Regions from separate parts of the Aminobacter sp. 01T433 genome, predicted to be linked through region 2. Evidence: predicted binding sites of a transcription regulator. Region 2 holds the regulator's gene; each other region holds the start of a gene.
The links. The regulator PhoB, encoded in region 2, activates phosphate uptake and scavenging genes when phosphate is short. The targets are predictions, from matches to a motif close to TGTCATNNANCTGTCAT.

Region 1 (4,973 bases), on a different contig from region 2:
AGTCGTGAAAACGCCGAATCCCTCTTCACTATAGCTTCGCGGGCCGGACCTCGGAGCGAATCAAGACATGCGCAAGCGAAGCATTTTCCTTCTCTCTAGTCTGACGATTGGCGGAGCAATCTACCTCAACAACACATCGCTGCTTTCAAGCCGGCCTGCCGGCGAGCCGGTCATCCTCGCGCACAGAGGGCTTGCCCAGGAATTCGACCGGACCGGGCTGACCGGCGACACATGTACAGCCGAGCGGATGCTGCCGCCCCGGCACGATTTTCTGGAAAACACCGTCCGCTCCATGGAAGCCGCTTTTTCGATTGGGGCTGACGTGCTCGAGCTCGACGTGCACCCCACCACCGACGGCCAGTTCGCAGTCTTCCACGATTGGACAGTGGATTGCCGCACCGAAGGCAGCGGCGAGACCCGCGACCATTCGATGGCCGAGCTCAAGACACTAGATGTCGGTTACGGCTACACCGCCGATGGCGGCAAGACATTTCCCTTCCGTGGCAAAGGCGTCGGGCTGATGCCCTCCCTTGACGAAATTCTCAAGCGCTTTCCCGACAAGCAGTTCCACATAAACGTCAAAAGCAACGATCCTAACGAAGGCGAGGCACTTGCGGCGTTCCTGTCGGCGTTGCCTGCGGAACGCCAGTCATCCCTCACCGTCGTCGGTGGCGACAAGCCGGTCCAGGCGGTCAATCAGGCCCTGCCCGGCATGCGGACACTGTCCAAGCAATCGTTGATGCGCTGCCTGTTGCGATATGAGGGATTGGGCTGGAGCGGCTACGTGCCCGAAGACTGTCGCGGCACCACACTGGGTGTGCCCCTCAACTTCGCTCCCTGGCTATGGGGATGGCCGAACCGTTTCCTCGATCGCATGGAGAGCGTCGGCACCAGTGTCTATCTGCTGGGGCCCTACAATGGCGGGGGTTTCTCCGACGGCATCGACGACCCGGCGATCATCGACGCGCTGCCGGTGGGCTATTCGGGTGGGATATCCACCGACGCACTCGATCTGGTTGCGCCTGCCGTCGAGCGTCGGACCAACTGACCAACATTCGCGCAAATGAAAGGGCGGCCAGATCGCTCCAGCCGCCCTCATGCGTCGTAAAGAGCTCAAAGCGTGATGCGGTACTTCGCAAAACCTTCGGCGCCATCGCCGGCCGGCTCTATCTTCACAGCCTTGACTTCGGCGATGTGATCCTTGGCCTTGGGACCGGTCTCGAAGATCACCGATGCGCCCGCAACCGGGGCAAAAGACCAGTTGGCGTCGGCGGACGGGTTGATCGTGCCCTGATCGACGATGTAGCGCACGATCACGTCGCGGTTGGTATCCGGTGCCTCGAACACCAGCTTGGAGGCGTTGATTTCAGGGAAATTACCGCCGCCACCGGCCCGGTAATTGTTCGTTGCAACGACGAATTTCGCCACCGGATCAATCGGCTTACCTTCGAACATCAAGTCGACGATCCGGTTGGAACCAGCGTTCAGCACCGCACCCTTGGGATCGTACTTCGGCGGTTGCGCCAGATCGATCTTGTAGGTCACGCCGTCGATGACGTCGAAATTGTAGGACGGAAAATCGAGATTGATCAGCGCCTGATCGGCCTTGCCAGGTTCGACCTTGTTGAAGATGCCGGCCGACATCTCCAGCCATTCCTTGACCTGCGCGCCAGTGATCGCCACCGCCTGCACCGTGTTGGGATAGAGATAGAGGTCAGCGACGTTCTTGATCGCCACAGCACCCGCCGGAACGTCGGTATAGTAGTCGGGCCCGCCGCGCCCGCCGGACTTGAAGGGCGCCGCTGCCGAAAGCACCGGCAGATCCTTGTGCTCGGTGTCCTTGAGCATGTCCTTGATGTACCAGATCTGGGCCTGGCTCACGATCTGCACCGACGGATCGTCGGCGACGAGCGCGAAATACGAGTAGAGCGGCGCCGAGGTCTTGCCGACCGGGGTGCGGACATACGCCAGCGTCGCCTCGTGCTCTTCCTTGGCAGCCGCCTCGACCTCGGGCTTGCTCTCGACTGTCGGCACCACCTTCTTGTCGACGCGCTTGGAGATCGGGCGCGCCTCGCTAGTCGAACTGACGACTTTCCAGGCATTGCCGTCGCGCTCGAGCAGCAGGTCGATCAGGCCGAGATGAGAACCCCAGAAGCCACCCATCACGCCTGGTTTGCCGTTGATCGTGCCCTTGGCGTTGTCGACACCGTCGACCTTGTCGAATTTCGGGCCAGGGAAATCGAGATGGCTGTGGCCGGTGACGAGCGCGTCGATGCCATCAACCCCGGCAAGCAGGATGGAGGCGTTTTCGAGGTTTTCCGCAGCTTGTGGGGTGCCCATGCCGGAATGCGAGAGTGCGATGATGATGTCGGCACCCTGCTCCTTCATCTGCGGCACCCAAGCTTGCGCTGTCTTGACGATGTCTCGCGTCATCGCCTTGCCATGCAGGTGCCGGGAATCCCAGGTCATCACCTGCGGCGGCACGAAGCCGATCAGGCCGATGCGGATCGGATGCTCGGCGCCCGAACCATCCTTCACCTTTTTGTCGAGGATCACGTAGGGCTTGAGGAACAACTCATCCTTGGTCGCATCGGCGGCCAGCTCGCCCTTGGTCAGATTGGAACAGACAACTGGAAAATTGGCGCCATTGAGCACCTTGAACATGTAGTCGAGGCCGTAATTGAACTCGTGATTGCCCAGCGTCGAGCAGTCATAGCCCAGCGTATTCATCGCCTTGATGATCGGGTGGACGTCGCCGTCCTTCATGCCGCGCTGATAGGCCATGTAGTCGCCCATCGGGTTGCCCTGCAGGAAATCGCCATTGTCGACCAGGATCGAGTTGGTGGCTTCGGTGCGGATGGCGTCGATGATCGAGGCCGTGCGGGCAACACCCATCGTGTCGTTCGGCTTGTCGGCGTAATAATCGTAGGGAAAGACGTGCACGTGCAGGTCCGTCGTTTCCATGATGCGCAGATGCGCCTGGTTGGCCTGTGCGCGCGCCGAAAACGGATGCAGCATCACAAGCGCACTCGCCGCGGCTGATCCAGCAAGAAAGGAACGGCGAGAGATTGGGTGAAGCATGTTGGACATTTTCATTCTCCAGGAAATGAACTGACAGTATTTAGCCGGCGTCCCAAAGATCAAATGTCGCGCCAAAATCCGCGCAAGTCCAGCCGACTCGCATGACAGCCGCGCGACAGGCTGTGGGGGAATGGATTGGTCCAGACGCTTTGCGACCTGTTCGGCCAGCGCGATGTCGCCCGTTGACCACAGGCAGCCAGCATGCAGGACTAGGTTCGACGCTGCTCGAAACCTCAAAAAGGTGCGACATGGCCGATCTCGACGACGAACAGCCGGCGCAATACGCCTCGCCACCATGTTTCATGCATGAACTTGATCCCGAATTCCGCGCCGGGCCCGCGCCGGAATGGCCTGACGTCAGGCGCTGGCGCAAAGCCGAGCGCGCAAGGCTGATCGAATCCCGCCTTGCCATCTCCGCTGACGCACGCACGGCTATGGCCGGGCTAATCGCGCAAGGGCTCGACCAAGTCGCAGGCGATGTGGCGGGCAAGATGGTCAGCCTGTACTGGCCGTTCCGGGGTGAGCCGGACCTTCGGCCATGGCTGGCATCGGTCAATGCGCGCGGCGGCAAGTCGGCGCTGCCCATCGCCATCGAGTTGGGTCGACCGCTGATCTTTCGCGCCTATGCCCCAGGCGACAAGCTCGAACGTGGTGTTTGGAATATACCAGTCCCGGTCGCCGGCCCGGAGGTCATCCCCGATATCGTGATTGCCCCACTCGTCGGCTTCGACGCTACGGGCTATCGGCTAGGTTATGGCGGCGGTTTCTTCGACCGAACACTGGCCGCGCTGCCGAAAAAGGCGCTGGTCATCGGCGTAGGCTACGAGATCGCGCGCATTGCAACGATCTTCCCGCAGCCGCACGACATTCCCATGGACAGGATCGTTACCGAGGCCGGCGTCATCCGCTGAGGCCATTGCTTTGGTCACGCCAGATCCGGCCGCATGCCCGTGGCCATACGGTCGACAATCTCACGCAGGGCGAATGACGAGTTGATCTTGATGACATGCGGCATGGCCGACAGCCATTCCTTGTGGATACGCTCATAGTCGGGCAGGTCGCGGGCGGCAATGCGCAGGATGTAGTCGTATTCACCCGACATGAGATGGCAAGACAGGATGTTGGGGCAACGCTTCACCGCGACTTCGAAATCCGAAAGCGTTTTTTCGAACTGTCCCGACAGCGAGATATGCACGATCACGGTCATCTGGTGACCGAGTGCCGCGCTCGAAAGCCTGGCATGATAGCCACTGATGATGCCCGACTTTTCAAGGTTGTCGAGGCGACGCGAACAGGCTGATTGCGACAGCCCGATCTTTTCGGCAAGCGCCGCGTTGGGCATCCGCCCATCCTTCTGAAGCGCGTCCAGAATAGCGATATCGATCCTGTCCAACGGCATTCTTCGAATTTCCTTCGACAATACAGAGGATGTGCGCAAAAATTATCGATCAACCTGCGGTAGCGCAACCTTTTTCGCAAACATATTCGGAACGATTCGTGATTGACTTCATCATCAGGGAACGACGGCCAAAACGGCTGCGGAGGAGCAGGAAATGCGCGTAGGTTGCCCCAAGGAAATCAAGAATCATGAATACCGCGTCGGGCTGACTCCCGGCTCGGTTCGCGAATACGTCGCCCATGGCCATGACGTCCTGGTCGAGACAGGCGCGGGTGCCGGGATCGGCGCAGATGACAACGCCTACCGTGCGGCCGGCGCCCAGATCGCCAAGACCGCCGAAGAGGTGTTCACCCGCTCCGACATGATCGTCAAGGTCAAGGAACCGCAGCCCAATGAATGGGCGCAGCTGCGCGAAGGCCAGATCCTCTACACCTATCTGCATCTTGCGCCCGATCCGGAGCAGACCAAGGGGCTGCTCGCGTCGGGGGTGACT
Region 2 (4,973 bases):
TGATCTTCCTCATGGCCATGAACATCGTCGCCATCGTCCTGCGCCGCCGCTTCGAGCGCCGCTGGTAGGGCATGGACAAGGAGTATCCTGCTATGAACATCATGACCGAGAAAAAACTCGAAGACGCGGTAAATGCCGAGATGAACAGACCCAACGAAATCATCAAGATGCGCGGCGACCAGGTCACCGTGCACTATGGCGACAAGCAGGCGCTGTTCGGTGTCAATCTGGACGTCCGACAGAACCAGGTGACAGCGCTGATCGGCCCTTCGGGCTGTGGCAAGTCGACCTTCCTGCGTTGCCTCAACCGCATGAACGACACCATCGACGCAGCTCGTGTCGGCGGCAAGATCACGCTCGACAACGAGGATATCTACGATCCCAAGATCGACGTGGTCGAACTGCGCGCGCGTGTCGGCATGGTGTTCCAGAAGCCGAACCCGTTCCCCAAGTCGATCTACGAAAACGTCGCCTATGGCCCACGTATCCACGGCCTTGCCAAGAACAAGGCCGAGCTCGACGTGATCGTCGAGAAGAGCCTGCAGAAGGCGGCCCTGTGGAACGAAGCCAAGGACCGTCTCAACGAGCCGGGCACCGGCCTGTCGGGTGGCCAGCAGCAGCGCCTGTGCATCGCGCGCGCCATTGCGGTGTCGCCTGAGGTGATCCTGATGGACGAGCCGTGCTCGGCACTCGATCCGATCGCCACCGCGAAGGTGGAGGAGCTGATCGACGAGCTGCGCGAGAACTACACGATCGTGATCGTGACGCACTCGATGCAGCAGGCGGCACGCGTGTCGCAGCGCACCGCGATGTTCCACCTCGGCTATCTCGTCGAGGAAGGCGCTACCGACAAGATGTTCACCAACCCCGACGACAAGCGGACGCAGGACTACATCACCGGCCGCTTCGGCTGAGTGGACGTTTTCGCCGCGGTATACGAGACGAGGAATAAATCATGGGCGAACATACAGTCCGGTCCTTCGACGAAGAACTCCAGCATGTCGACCAGCTCATCCGTGACATGGGCGATCTTGGCAGCTCGATGGTTGCCGGTGCCATCCGTGCGCTGTTGTCGTCCGACCAGGCGCTGGCGCAAAGCGTTGTCGCCGACGACACGATCATGGACGCCAAGCAGCGCGAACTCGACAACAGCGCCATCACGCTGATCGCCAAGCGCCAGCCGATGGCCCAGGATCTGCGCGCCGTGGTCGGCGCCATCCGCATGGCGGGCGATCTCGAACGCATCGGCGATCTTGCCAAGAACATCGCCAAGCGCGTTGGCGCCGTCGGCCAATCGCCGACGCCACGCAATCTTTCGCATTCGATCGATGCCATGGCACAGCTGGTGCTCGACCAGGTGCGGGGCGTGGTTGATCTCTATGTCGCGCGTCAGGCCGAGGGCCTGAAGAACTTGCGCGCCGACGACCAGAAGATCGACATCCAGTACAACGCCGTGTTCCGCGAGCTCCTGACCTACATGATGGAAGATCCGCGCAACATCACTGCCTGCACGCATCTTTTGTTCTGCGCCAAAAACCTGGAGCGCATTGGCGACCATGTCACCAACATCGCCGAGAACGCGTATTTCGTGGTGACCGGCACGCAGCTGCCGCTCCACCGGCCGAAGGTTGAAGAAACCACGTCGCCGGTTTCGGCCACCTGAACTCCAACATAGAGGACAGCCGATGATCGCCCCCAAGATCATGGTCGTCGAGGATGAAGAGCCGCTGGGCGTGCTGCTTCGCTACAACCTCGAGTCCGAAGGCTACCAGGTCGAAGTCGTCACGCGTGGCGACGAGGCCGAAATACGGCTTCAGGAAAACGTGCCCGACCTTTTGGTGCTCGACTGGATGGTGCCGGCACTCTCCGGCATCGAGCTGTGCCGCAGGCTTCGGATGCGGCCCGACACCGAACGCCTGCCGATCATCATGCTGACGGCGCGTGGCGAAGAAAGCGACCGCGTGCGCGGGCTTTCGACCGGTGCCGATGACTATCTGGTCAAGCCGTTCTCGACGCCTGAGTTCATGGCGCGGGTGAAGGCGTTGCTGCGCCGGGCCAAGCCCGAAGTGCTTTCTTCGATCCTCAAGGTCGGCGACATCATGCTCGATCGCGAGTCGCACCGGGTCTACCGCAAGAAGAGCGAGATCAAGCTCGGGCCAACCGAGTTCCGGCTGCTTGAGTTCATGATGCGGCATCCCGGCCGGGTGTTTTCGCGCAGCCAGTTGCTCGATAATGTCTGGGGCGAGACGATCTACATCGACGAACGCACCGTCGACGTCCATGTCGGGCGCCTGCGCAAGGCGGTCAACACCGGGCGCATGCCCGACGTGATCCGCACCATCCGCGGCGCCGGCTACGCTATCCGCGAGGATTAGGCGACCGTTCGGCGGGACAACGACGTTTGGCCCGCCGCACGCTTGACGGACACGACCAGGCGCTTTGTCGCCAAAGTGCGATCAGCGCCATCCGCCGTTCGGCAGCCGCCCATGATAAGGTGTGTTGCGGCAATGACCGTAGGGGCCGTGCCAATAGCCCGGAGGGCAGCCGTTGCCGTAGCGCGGCGCAACCCGCCTATATTCGCCATAGCGGCATCCGCCATACGGCCCGCGCCAGCCGCCGACGCCGCAGCCCTGTACAATGGGAATGACCATCGCCGAAGCTTCAGGGGCAAGCGGTGCGGGGATCGGGGATGCTGACGCAGAAAACGATGAAGCACACAAAAGGCCGATGCCGGCCAGGATGTTACGCAGCAGACTGGTCATCGCGGGTTCTCCGAAACTGGAAGACAAGTCGGTTCCAGGTTTGGTTCCACTCGCGGTTCCCTTGCCGAGGCCTGGAGCCTGCTTCAAGGGGCGGACGCGGACTGTCATCCAGGGTGCCAGTATGGTCGCGACCGTCGTTGTAATTGCGACAGCCGAAATCAAATGTCCTTGAGCGGTATGTCAGCCCCTGTGCTGCGCGGGGGCTGGGCCTGCGGCGAAGATCTCCTGATCGACATAGAGCAAGGCGCGCATCAGGCAGCCCAGGCGGATGAGGGGGACTTCGTTCGGTTCGGTGTCGAAGGAGATCGCCTTCGAGTGCAGCCCGCCGGCCGTCTTGGCGATGGCCGCGCGGACATGCGGCTCCATCAAGTCGAAGGCGGTAGCACCCACGCCAACAAAGGCGAGCGGTGCCGGATCGATCAGCGCAAACATCGATCCCAGGCCGAAGCCGATGGCCTCGCCCGCCTTGCGGAACGCCTCGCGCTCGGGGCCGTCATGGTCGCGGGCGGCGTCGGCGAGGGCGGTGATGTCCTCGTCGGAGAGATCGGCGAGCGGCTCGGCATTCTCGTCGCCGAGACGTGCATTGCGCCATATGGCGTAGTTGCCGGCATAGGCTTCGACGCAGCCGCGCCGGCCACAGCGGCAAAGCGCGCCCTCGGGCCGGTGGATCATGTGGCCGAACTCGCCCCCTGACGAATGCGTGCCGGTGAAGAGCTCGCCCTTCAATACCAGTCCCATGCCGATGCCATGCGAAAGCAGGATGGCGATGAAATCGTCGCGGTAGCGGACTGGGTCGCGCCAGCGCAGGGCCTCGGCGATCATGTTGCAGTCGTTTTCGACCGTCACCGGCACGCCGAATTCCTGTTCGAGCCGGTCGGCGAAGGGAATGTCGTCATGCGGGGTGATCGGCGACCACAACAGCTTGCGCGAGCCCGAATCGGTGATGCCCTGGACGGCGAGCGCGATGCGCAGCACCGGGCCGTATGTCGTTTCGATGCGATCCATCAGGCCCCGGATCATGGTGACGCATTCGTCGATCAAGGCATGCGCCGGCATGCGCTGGGTGACGAGACGGCGGTTGTCTTCGACGATGGTGTTGCCGGCATAGTCGATGATGGCGGCCGACAGGCTGTTGAGGGAAAGCACGACAGCAACGATCGACGCAGCCTTTGGATCGACCGCAAGGGCGACCTGCGGCCGGCCGCGCTTCATTGCGACTTGTTCATTGCCCTTGGCTTCGGCGAGGATGCCCTCGGCGATGAGGTCGGAGGATATCGTCGATATGGTGGAGTGGCTGAGGCCGGTCGTTGCGGCAATTTCGGTGCGCGAAGGCTGGCTGGCGCGACGAACGGCTGATATGACCATGGCGCGGTTGCGCCGTCTCAGATCGTCGTGACGTATGCCGACCGACATGTGCTCGTCTTCCTCCCGGCGAAGCGCTGCCCTTCTGATGCGGCAGTCCCTAGCGCCAACTAATTGTGACAGAGCCGAAGCCAAAAGTCTTTATTTATTTCGAGTCCCGAAAAAATTAGGAAGGCCTTGCGAAACCATGTTGACAGCGGCTGGCCGTTGAGTCACTATTTTTTCGAGGCTCGAAAAAAAGAGCTTCTCCAAGGGCTATCGCGAAGTAGGCGCGCCCATTGGGCGCAGGGAGGAAACCATGAAAAAGTTTACCACCGCCATCCTGGCGGGTGTTGCCATGACTCTGTCGCTTTCGGCAGTGGCTTCGGCAAAGGACAAGGTCATCGGCGTGTCGTGGTCGAACTTCCAGGAAGAACGCTGGAAGACCGACGAAGCTGCGATGAAGGCCGCCATTGAGGCTGCTGGCGACAAGTACATTTCGGCTGACGCACAGTCGTCGCCCGCAAAGCAGCTGACCGACGTTGAAAGCCTGATCTCGCAGGGCGCCAACGCCCTGATCATCCTGGCGCAGGACGCATCGGCTATCGGGCCGGCTGTCGACAAGGCGGTTGCGGAAGGCATTCCGGTCGTCGGCTATGACCGTCTGATCGAAAACAAGGACGCCTTCTACCTGACCTTCGACAACAAGGAAGTCGGTCGCATGCAGGCCAAGGGCGTGTTCGCCGCAAAGCCTGAAGGCAACTATGTCTTCATCAAAGGCTCGGGTGCCGATCCGAACGCTGATTTCCTGTTTGCGGGCCAGATGGAAGTGCTCAAGGAAGCTGTCGACGCCGGCAAGATCAAGAATGT
Region 3 (4,973 bases), 160 kb from region 2:
GCAGCGGCCAGAGATATTGCGTCCAGCCATAGATGAACAGAATGACGAACAGGGCCGCGATATTGGTGCGCGACAGGGGCAAAAGGATATCCCAGAAGAAACGCCAGGGGCCTGCACCATCGACGCGTGCAGCCTCGACCAGTTCGCCCGGAATGGTGAGGAAGAACTGGCGGAACAGCAATGTTGCCGTCGCCGAGGCGATCAGCGGCACGATCAGCCCGGTATAGGTGTCGATCAGGCCGAAATCGACCATCACCTTGTAGGTCGGCAGGATGCGTACCTCCACCGGCAGCATCAGCGTGATGAAGATCAGCCAGAAGAACGTCATCCTGAGCGGAAAGCGGAAGAAGACGATGGCATAGGCCGACAGGAGCGAGATGATGATCTTGCCGATGGCTATGCCGAGCGCCACCACGGTGGTGTTGAACAGAAGCGTCGCCACGCTGACGCCGCCGATTCGACCGACACCGCCAAACAGCGCTTCGTAATAGTTCTCAAAAAAGCGGTCGCCAGGCCAGAGCGGCAGCGGCGGACGCAGGATGGTCTGCAGCGAATGGGTCGAAGCGACGAAGGTGTAGTAGATCGGGAACGCCACGATCAGGATGCCGAGGATCAGCACGGCATGCGCGACAAAGGTGCGGATAGGCGATTTATCGATCATGGCTGCAGCTCCCTTCCTTCGCCCCGTTCACGGGGAGAAGGTGGCTGAGCGAAGCGAAGTCGGATGAGGGGCAGCGATGGAGTTGGACCGTCGCGCAAAACGTTGGTGCGCCAACTCCGCCCCTCATCCCCCTGCCGGGACCTTCTCCCCGTGAACGGGGAGAAGGCAAAAACATCTCACCCATAATGCACCTTCTTTTCGACATAGCGGAACTGGACGGCGGTGAGCGCGATGACGATGACCATCAGGATCACCGACTGCGCCGCCGAGTCGCCGAGGATCAGATTGACGAAGCCGTCATTGTAGACCTTGTAGACCAGCGTCTCGGTCGCCTTGCCCGGTCCGCCGCCGGTGACGGCGTGGATGATGCCGAATGTGTCGAAGAAGGCGTAGACGGTGTTGACCACCAAGAGGAAGAAGGTGGTTGGCGCCAGCAGCGGAAAGACAATCGTCCAGAAGCGTTTGAACGGCTTGGCGCCGTCGATGGCTGCCGCTTCGATCAGCGTCTTGGGGATCGCCTGCAGGCCGGCAACAAAAAACAGGAAATTGTAACTGATCTGCTTCCACGATGCGGCGGCGACGACCAGCGCCATCGCCTGCTCGCCGTCGAGAAGCGGGTCCCAGTTGATGCCGAGCCAGCGTAAGCCATAGGCGAGCGAGCCGATCGATGGATTGAACAAAAACAGCCACAGCATGCCAGCGATTGCCGGGGCAACGGCATAGGGCCAGATCATCAGCGTACGGTAGATGCCGCGCCCGCGGATCACCTTTTCGGCCATGACGGCGAGCAGCAGTGCCGTGCCCATGGCGACGGCCGCGGTGGCGATCGAAAACACCGCCGTGACCTGGATCGAGTTGAGGTAATAGGGGTCCGACAGCACTTTCTTGAAATTCGCGAACCAGACGAATTTCGACGACAGGCCAAAGGGATCCTCGCGCAGCATCGACTGGCGCAGCGCCTGGCTGGCGGGCCAGTAAAAGAAGATCAGCGTGATCGCCAGCTGCGGGGCGACCAGCAGGTAAGGCAGGATCTTGTTGGGAAAGACGACGCGTGGGGACAATGGGATCCTCGTGACGAACGTCGAACGTCAATGCCGCCCCTCATCCGCCTGCCGGCACCTTCTCCCCGTGAAGGACGGGGAGAAGGGACAAGCGGGAACGTGGATGCCCCCCTCTCCCCGTTTTTTACGGGGAGAGGGTAAGGGTGAGGGGCAATTCTGGCGTCCGGCTCAGTTGCCGATCGCTTCCTGGATCGCCTTGTTGCCGCGCGCGACAGTGTTGTCGAGCGCCTGCTGGGCGGTCTGCTGGCCGGCGAGCATCTTTTCGAGTTCTTCGTTTTCGATGTCGCGGACCTGCGGCAGGTTGACGAGGCGAACGCCCTTCGAGTTTTCGGTCGGCGCCTTGCCCATCATCTGCTTGATCGGGATCTCGCGGGCCGGGTTCTTGTCGTAGAAGCCCGACTTCTTGGTTTCCTCATAGGCTGCGAGCGTGACCGGCAGGTAGCCCGATACCTGATGCAGGCGCGCCTGGATCGGCGTCTGCGACAGGAAGTTGAAGAAGGCGGCTACTCCCTTGTACTGGTCGTCCGGCAGACCGGCGAAGACCCAAAGCGACGCACCGCCCGGGATGGTGTTTTGCGGAGCACCCGCAGCGTCGGCCTCGTAAGGCAGCTGGCCGGTGCCATAGTTCATGCCCGACTTGATCACGTCGCCAAGGCCGCCCGAGGATTCGGTGAACATGCCGCATTCGCCGGCAAGGAAGATCTGCTTGGCCTCGGACGTGCGGCCGCCATATTTGAACGTGCCGTCCTTGGCCAGATCGGCGAGTTCCTGGAAGTGCTTGACGAAGGCGGGAGCGTTGATCTTGAGCTCGACGTCGGTGCCGCCGATGCCGTTTTCATTGGTGCCGTAGGAGACATTGTTCCAGGCGGCGAAATTCTCGGTGTGGATCCAGGTCAGCCAGGTCGAGGTGAAGCCGCAGGGCGCGGCACCGCTCGACTTGATCTTCTTGGCGGCATCCCAGACTTCGGTCCAGGTCTTGGGCGGATTGTCGACGTTGAGGCCAGCCTTCTGGAAGATGTCCTTGTTGTAATAGAGGATCGGCGAGGATGAATTATAGGGGAACGACAGCATGGTGCCGTCCGGCTTCGAATAATAAGAGACGATGCCCGGCAGGTACTGGCTCTTGTCGAAAGCCTTGCCGTCCATCGACAGGATCTCGGCGACCGGCTTGATGGCGCCCTCAGCACCCATCATCGTGCCTGTGCCCGCATCGAAGACCTGCATGATCGTCGGCGGCTGCTTGGCGCGGAAAGCGGCGATGCCGGCATTCAGCGTCTCGGGATAGGTGCCCTTGAAAACCGGCACGATCTTGTAATCGGCCTGGCTTTCGTTGAACTCCTTGGAAAGCTTCTCGACGACCTCGTTGTTCGCGCCGGTCATGGCGTGCCACCATGAAATCTCGGTGACCGCGAAGGCGGAGGTGCTGGACAACAGCGTCATAGTGGCGGCAACTCCGGCCGCGAAGCCTAAGGTCTTCATGTCTCGCTCCCGTTCTGGTTGGCGAAATGTTTAGTTCCGCGAGGAGCAGTATTGTCGGAATATGACAGCGCTACAACAGTTTTGTAGTGATCGTATGAAGGTCGCATTTGGCGCGCTTCGTTTTCACTTGCTATGCAACCGGAAGATCGATTTTCGCTTTTGCAAATAACGAAAGCGATTTGCCGACAATTAGACTCATCTGAACAACCAGCAATGCCGGCTAACAAAAGGCTGAAATCACTTGGGGCATGCAGCGAAAAGCCTTTCGCGCCTGGAATGGGCGAAAGGCTTCGGGTCGCTTGTTCAATCTAAAATTGCATCTCGCAAAAACGAGCGTGTGTGGACACACCTCGCTTTATTTGGCGAGTGCGGCCTCGATCAGCTTCTTGGCGTCGGGGCTCGCCCATTCCGCGGGGCCGTTCATGTTCGCGAGCAGGCAGCCTTCGCCGTCGATCAACAGCGTGACCGGCAGGCCGAGCGCCAGACCGCGCTTCTTGAGATCGTTGAAAACCCCAAGCGTGTTGTCGCGGTAGTAGCCCAGCGAAGAGACATTGATTTCTTCGAGGAACTTCTTGGGCTTGGTATCATCGCCGGTGTCGACATTGATGGCCACGACCTCGAAATTCTCGCCGCCCATCTCGCGCTCCAGCGCATCGAGTGCCGGCATTTCAGCGCGGCACGGCGCGCACCATGTCGCCCACAGATTGACCAGAAGCGTGCGGCCGGCATGGTCGGCGACCGTCATCGGCTTGCCCTGGGGGTCGTTGAAGGCAAGCGTCTTGAGCGACTGCGGCGGATCCGCGGGCAGCATCGCTGCCACATGGCCGGTGGCCGCAGCGCCAATCGCCTTGGCGGTATCGGCCTTGGCCGCACAAAGCTTGTCGTCGGCGCTGGCTTGCACGCTCGTGTCGGCTGCCACTGTCGGTGACGGCGTCTTGTTGCCAGGAAGGGTGGTGCTGACATATACCGCGACCGCGCCGGCGATCACGCCCGCAACGGCGGCAAGCAGGATATGGCGTGGGGCTGGAAACATTTTTTTGCGGTCCGACATCTAACCAATTTTCTCCGGAGCCCGGGTATCACGATGAGCGACAAGAAGGCCAGCAACCAGATGTGGGGCGGACGTTTTGCCTCGGGCCCGGCCGCGATCATGGAGGCGATCAACGCCTCGATCGGCTTCGACAAGAAGCTCTACGCCCAAGACATCCGGGGTTCCGTTGCCCATTCTGAAATGCTGGCGGAAACGGGCATTATTTCTTCTCAGGATCAACAGAAAATCGCTCACGGGCTGAACACGATCCTGCGAGAAATCGAAGACGGCAAGTTTGCCTTCTCGACCCGTCTTGAAGACATCCACATGAACATCGAGTCGCGCCTGGCCGAGCTGATCGGCCCGGCAGCGGGACGCCTTCACACCGCACGCTCGCGCAACGACCAGGTGGCGGTCGACTTCCGGCTCTGGGTCAAGGACGAGTTCCACCGCGTCGCCGAAGCGCTGAAGGGGCTGATCGCTGCCTTCCTTGAACGCGCCGAGCAGCATGCCGCGACCGTCATGCCGGGCTTCACCCATCTGCAAACGGCGCAGCCGGTCACCTTTGGCCATCACTGCATGGCCTATGTCGAGATGTTTGCCCGCGACCTTTCCCGCGTCCGCGACGCCATCGAGCGCATGGACGAGAGCCCGCTGGGTGCGGCGGCCCTCGCCGGCACGGGCTTCCCCATCGACAGGCACAAGACAGCAACAGCACTCGGCTTCCGCGAGCCGACCCGCA
Region 4 (4,973 bases), on a different contig from region 2:
GGTCAATGCCGACCTGATGAAGCTCGCCAAGCCCGACGCCTTGTTCATGCACTGCCTGCCGGCCCATCGTGGCGAGGAAGTCACCGACGAGGTTATCGACGGCCCGAATTCGGTGGTCTTCGACGAGGCGGAAAACCGGCTCCACGCGCAAAAGGCCGTGCTTGCCTGGTGCCTGGGCGCTTGAATGCCTGATCTTCCGCCCCTATCTGGTGCGGGATCAAATCAACCTATTGGCGTTAGCGCCTTGTTCTGCGACCATCGGCTTGCCCGAGGGCCGCAGGACCAATCATACGGGATAAGTTCCAGTGGCTGAGACCGAACGCAAGCTCGGCGAATTTGGGTTCGCCGGCGACGACCATGTTGTTCCATTCGCGGTGGAGCCGCTCGACGTGCGCGGGCGCACGGTCCAGCTCGGCCCGCTGCTCGACCAGATTCTTGAACGGCACGACTATCCGGAACCGGTGGCGCGGCTTTTGGCCGAGGCCTGCGTGGTCACCGTTCTGCTTGGCACCTCGCTGAAATTCGACGGCAAGTTCATCCTGCAGACCCGCACCGACGGTCCGGTGGACATGCTGGTCGCCGACTTCACCACGCCGCATTCGCTGCGCGCTTATGCTCGTTTCGACGCCGACCGCGTCGAGGCGGCGATCAGTGCCGGCATGACCTCGCCCGAGGATCTGCTTGGCACGGGTGTCTTGGCGCTGACCGTCGACCAGGGCGAACACACCCAGCGCTATCAGGGTATCGTCGAACTGAACGGCATCACGCTGGAAGAGGCGGCGCGCGCCTATTTCCGTCAGTCGGAGCAGATCCCGACCGATGTGCGGCTATCCGTGGCAAAGCTCGTCCTGCCTGCCGAAGGCGGTCCGCGCGAGCATTGGCGCGCCGGTGGCCTTTTGGCGCAGTTCCTGCCTGAATCACCCGAGCGCCGGCGCGTGGCCGACATTCATGGCGGCGATGGCGACGAGCGCGATGTCACTGGGCATCCCGATGACAATTCATGGCAGGAACTCCTGGCGCTGGTCGCGACCATCGAGCCGACCGAACTGATCGACCCGACCGTTGGCACCGAAAAGTTGCTCTACCGGCTGTTCCACGAACATGGCGTGCGTGTTTACGAAGGCGTGCGCGTGGCCGACCAATGCTCGTGCTCGGGCGACAGGATCAAGGGCATCCTGCAGGGTTTCACTGCCGAAGAGATCACCGAGAGCGTCGAGGACGGCGTCATTCGGGTTGCTTGCGAGTTCTGTTCGAAGTCCTACGAATTCGACCCTGCCGAGTTCGCGCCGGTCCAGTAATCTCGTTTAATTCAGCCTGTGGCGCGCGTTGGGCAGGTCGAGCGAGAAGGCGGGAATGGCGATGTCGAACATCTCGCCCGCCTCGTTGCGCATGGTGTAGCGCCCGACCATGATGCCTGACTGTGTCGAAAGCGGGCAGCCCGACGCATATTGGTAGCTGTCGCCGGGATTGAGTTCGGGCTGGTCGCCGACCACGCCCGGTCCCCGAACCTCCTCGACCCGCCCTGAAGCGTCGGTGATGTGCCAGTAGCGCGACAAGAGCTGAACGAACTCATCCGAGTTGTTCTCGATCGTGACGCGATAGCCCCAGACATAACGGTTTTCCGCAGGCTCGGACCGATCCTCCATGTAGAACGGCTCGACCTCGACGGCGATGTTGCGTGTGACCGCGCGATACATATGCTGCGCTCCTTGGCCTGCACAATGACAGAGTCCGCCGCACGAGGCGGCGGGTCAACTTCGTTTTTCATTTTCACGCCGAATGTGATGAATGCGCAGTGGATTTCACCTCACCGACGCCTCAACGTCACCCGGCCGTCATGCGCCAAGGCCAGTTTCCGCGTCGTCCAACGACAAGGAATCACTGCAATGAAACGCCTCCTCGCCCTCCTTTTCGCCTCGGCCTGCCTTGCTGGCACGGCTGCATATGCTGACGACCTCGCAAGCGGTATCGAAAAGCTGACCAGAGGCACGGAGTGGCAGCTCGTCAAATCCCCGATGCTGGAATTCGACACCTTCCACCCCCAGGGCTTCGCGCGTGTCGGCGATGCGCTGTTCATGTCCTCCGTCGAGATCATCGAGCGGACCAAGAAATTCGAGGCTCCCCAAAATGGGCTTGACCGCGATGAGGGCAAAGGGGCCGGGCATCTGTTCAAGCTTGACGCCAATGGCAAGCTCGTCGGCCAGGTGAAGCTTGGCGATGGAGCCATCTACCACCCGGGCGGTATCGATTATGATGGCCGCTGGCTGTGGGTGCCGGTTGCCGAGTACCGGCCGAACAGCAAGTCGATCATCTACCGCGTCGATCCCGAAACGCTGGAGGCGACCGAGGTCTTTCGTTTCCCCGATCATATCGGCGGCGTTGTCTATGATCCCGGCCAGCGCACGCTGCATGCCGTGAGCTGGGGCTCGCGCCGCTTCTACACCTGGAACGTCAATGAGGACCTGACCGTGCCGGAGTCGGCACTCGATCCGGAAAAGACCCGCACGCTCAATCCGGCGCACTATATCGACTATCAGGATTGCGCGTTGCTCAAGCCCGGTCAGGCGGTCTGCACCGGCCTGACAGAGTATCGCCCGGGCCCTGACGGGCAGGTCTTCCGTCTTGGTGGCATCGAGATCGTGGATCTCAAGCAAGGCCGTCCGTTGTTTCAGGTGCCGGTCCAGATCTGGACGGAAAAGGGCAAGTCCATCACCGGCAATCCCGTCCTCATCGAAAAGACCGAGACCGGCCTGCGCCTGACGGCAGCTCCAGAAGATAACGAGACGAAGCTCTACGTCTACGAAACCAAGCTGCCGTAAAACGGATCGGCATATGAAAATGGCGCTCCGGCTAACCGGAGCGCCATTGTCTTAGCGCGTTGCCTGCAGCGCATCGCCGATGTCGTTGAGCAGGTCGTCGGCGTCTTCGAGGCCGACCGACAGGCGCAGCGTGCCGTCGTCGATACCGAGTTCGGCGCGGGCCTCGTCGGTGAGGCTCTTGTGCGTCGTCGTTGCCGGATGGGTGATCAGGCTCTTAGAGTCGCCGAGATTGTTGGAAATCAGGATGATGTCGAGCGCGTTTTCGAAGGCGAAGGCCGCTTTCTTGCCGCCCTTGAGATCGAAGCACAGCAGCGTCGAACCGCCCTTCATCTGCTTCTTGACGATGTCGGCCTGCGGATGGTCGGCCCGGCCGGGATAGATCAGCCGTGACACTTCCGGCCTGCCGGCCAGGAAATCGGCGATCTTGCCTGCGGTTTCGGTCTGCTGGCGCACGCGTATCGGCAGCGTTTCCAGGCCCTTGAGCAACGTCCAGGCGTTGAACGGCGACAGGCTCGGGCCGGTGTGGCGGAAATAGTCGTGCAGGTTCTCGTCGATCCACTTCTTGTCCGACAAGATGACGCCGCCGAGGCAGCGGCCCTGGCCGTCAATATGCTTGGTCGCGGAGTAAACCACGACATGAGCGCCGAGTTCGAGCGGCTTCTGCTGCATCGGCGTGGCAAAGACATTGTCGACGACCAGGCGCGCGCCGATCGAATTGGCAAGGGCGGCGACAGCGGCGATGTCGACCACTTCGAGCGTCGGGTTGGTCGGGCTTTCCAGGAAAAACAGCTTGGTGTTGGGCTGGACCGCCTTTTCCCAATTCTCGATCAATGTGCCGTCGACCAGCGTTGCCTCGATGCCGTATTTCGGCGCCAAAGTCTCGACGACCCAGCGGCACGAGCCGAACAGCGCGCGCGCGGCAACGATATGGTCGCCGGCCTTGAGCCCACACAGGATCGCGGCCGTGACCGCAGCCATGCCGGAGGCTGTGGCGCGTGCGTCTTCAGCACCTTCGAGCGCGCACATGCGCTTTTCGAACATGTCGACGGTGGGATTGGCGTAGCGCGAATAGATGAAACCCGGGCTTTCGCCCTTGAAGCGGGCTTCAGCACTTTCCGCGCTCTCGTAGACATAGCCCTGGGTGAGGTAGATCGCCTCGGAGGTTTCGCCGAATTCGGAGCGGAGCGTGCCGCCATGGACGAGGGTGGTCTGGGGTTTCCAGTTGCGCTGCTTTTCGGAGGTCATAGCCAAATCCAAATACAAAAAAACCGGTCGCGAAAAGTCGCAACCGGTCCACAACGCGGCCCTTTAGCGACTTGTTTAACGTGGCTGCAAGCCGACCGGCCAAATCACCACGGGATAAATGTCCTTTAGACCCGCAGCCTGCTTGCGTCAATCGCGGGGTCGACTAAACGTTTTGGGCCACGCATATGACCCCGGATACAGGTCCGGGTCCAGCGATCCTGGGCTGTCCGTTCGGGCCGGGCGCTGTAAAGGAGTGAGGCAATTGCGGCAATCGGGCATTCTTCCGGACCAGGACATCGCGGCATTGTTCGCCTCGGGCGCGCTTCTGGCGCCATCGCTCGATGCCGACCAGATCCAGCCGGCGAGCCTCGATCTCAGGCTGGGCGCAACGGCGTTCCGCACCCGCGCCAGTTTCCTGCCTGGTCCCAATTCTCTGGTGTCGGACAAGCTTGACCGGCTCAAGCTGCACGAGATCGACCTGACCAACGGGGCCGTGCTGGAGACAGGCTGCGTCTACATCGTGCCGCTGCTCGAAAGCCTTGCTCTGCCGTCCGATGTTTCGGCCTCCGCAAACCCAAAGAGCTCGACGGGCCGCCTCGACATCTTCACCCGCGTGATGACAGACCGTGGCCAGGAGTTCGACAAGATCCCGGCAGGCTATACCGGGCCGCTTTATCTCGAGGTCAGCCCGCGCACGTTTCCGATCGTCGCCCGCAAGGGCTCGCGCCTGTCGCAGATCCGCTTTCGCAAGGGCAATGCGCTGCTGTCGGAGGCGGAGCTTCACGCGCTGCATCTGTCCGACCGGCTGGTCGCGATCGATCCGCCGAACATCTCGGGCGGCGGTATTGCGCTGTCCATCGATCTGGCCGGCACGCCGGGCAGCATCGTTGGCTATCGCGGCAAGCATCA

Region 1: AC1DLV_RS16640 (bifunctional 2',3'-cyclic-nucleotide 2'-phosphodiesterase/3'-nucleotidase) is a predicted target of PhoB. The motif match lies at 3,183-3,199, and genes of this name have one in related genera.
Region 3: ugpB (sn-glycerol-3-phosphate ABC transporter substrate-binding protein UgpB) is a predicted target of PhoB. The motif match lies at 3,263-3,279, and genes of this name have one in related genera.
Region 4: AC1DLV_RS02820 (DUF6454 family protein) is a predicted target of PhoB. The motif match lies at 1,823-1,839, and genes of this name have one in related genera.

What each region holds. Positions count from the first base shown of each region.
Region 1 covers NZ_JBFTPR010000008.1:201,718-206,690, reverse strand. Annotated here, with positions in the region: gene AC1DLV_RS16645 (glycerophosphodiester phosphodiesterase family protein) at 68-1,048, shown strand; gene AC1DLV_RS16640 (bifunctional 2',3'-cyclic-nucleotide 2'-phosphodiesterase/3'-nucleotidase) at 1,114-3,090, opposite strand; gene AC1DLV_RS16635 (5-formyltetrahydrofolate cyclo-ligase) at 3,330-3,992, shown strand; gene AC1DLV_RS16630 (Lrp/AsnC family transcriptional regulator) at 4,007-4,480, opposite strand; gene ald (alanine dehydrogenase) at 4,635-4,973, shown strand, end outside.
Region 2 covers NZ_JBFTPR010000005.1:217,013-221,985, reverse strand. Annotated here, with positions in the region: gene pstA (phosphate ABC transporter permease PstA) at 1-68, shown strand, start outside; gene pstB (phosphate ABC transporter ATP-binding protein PstB) at 93-914, shown strand; gene phoU (phosphate signaling complex protein PhoU) at 956-1,663, shown strand; gene phoB (phosphate regulon transcriptional regulator PhoB) at 1,686-2,375, shown strand; gene AC1DLV_RS10330 (GCG_CRPN prefix-to-repeats domain-containing protein) at 2,457-2,762, opposite strand; gene AC1DLV_RS10325 (ROK family protein) at 2,943-4,175, opposite strand; gene xylF (D-xylose ABC transporter substrate-binding protein) at 4,423-4,973, shown strand, end outside.
Region 3 covers NZ_JBFTPR010000005.1:59,552-64,524, forward strand. Annotated here, with positions in the region: gene ugpE (sn-glycerol-3-phosphate ABC transporter permease UgpE) at 1-661, opposite strand, end outside; gene ugpA (sn-glycerol-3-phosphate ABC transporter permease UgpA) at 838-1,722, opposite strand; gene ugpB (sn-glycerol-3-phosphate ABC transporter substrate-binding protein UgpB) at 1,891-3,201, opposite strand; gene tlpA (thiol:disulfide interchange protein TlpA) at 3,557-4,252, opposite strand; gene argH (argininosuccinate lyase) at 4,286-4,973, shown strand, end outside.
Region 4 covers NZ_JBFTPR010000001.1:557,411-562,383, forward strand. Annotated here, with positions in the region: gene argF (ornithine carbamoyltransferase) at 1-184, shown strand, start outside; gene AC1DLV_RS02810 (Hsp33 family molecular chaperone) at 306-1,298, shown strand; gene apaG (Co2+/Mg2+ efflux protein ApaG) at 1,305-1,697, opposite strand; gene AC1DLV_RS02820 (DUF6454 family protein) at 1,887-2,819, shown strand; gene AC1DLV_RS02825 (O-succinylhomoserine sulfhydrylase) at 2,871-4,064, opposite strand; SAM riboswitch at 4,108-4,185, opposite strand; gene AC1DLV_RS02830 (2'-deoxycytidine 5'-triphosphate deaminase) at 4,327-4,973, shown strand, end outside.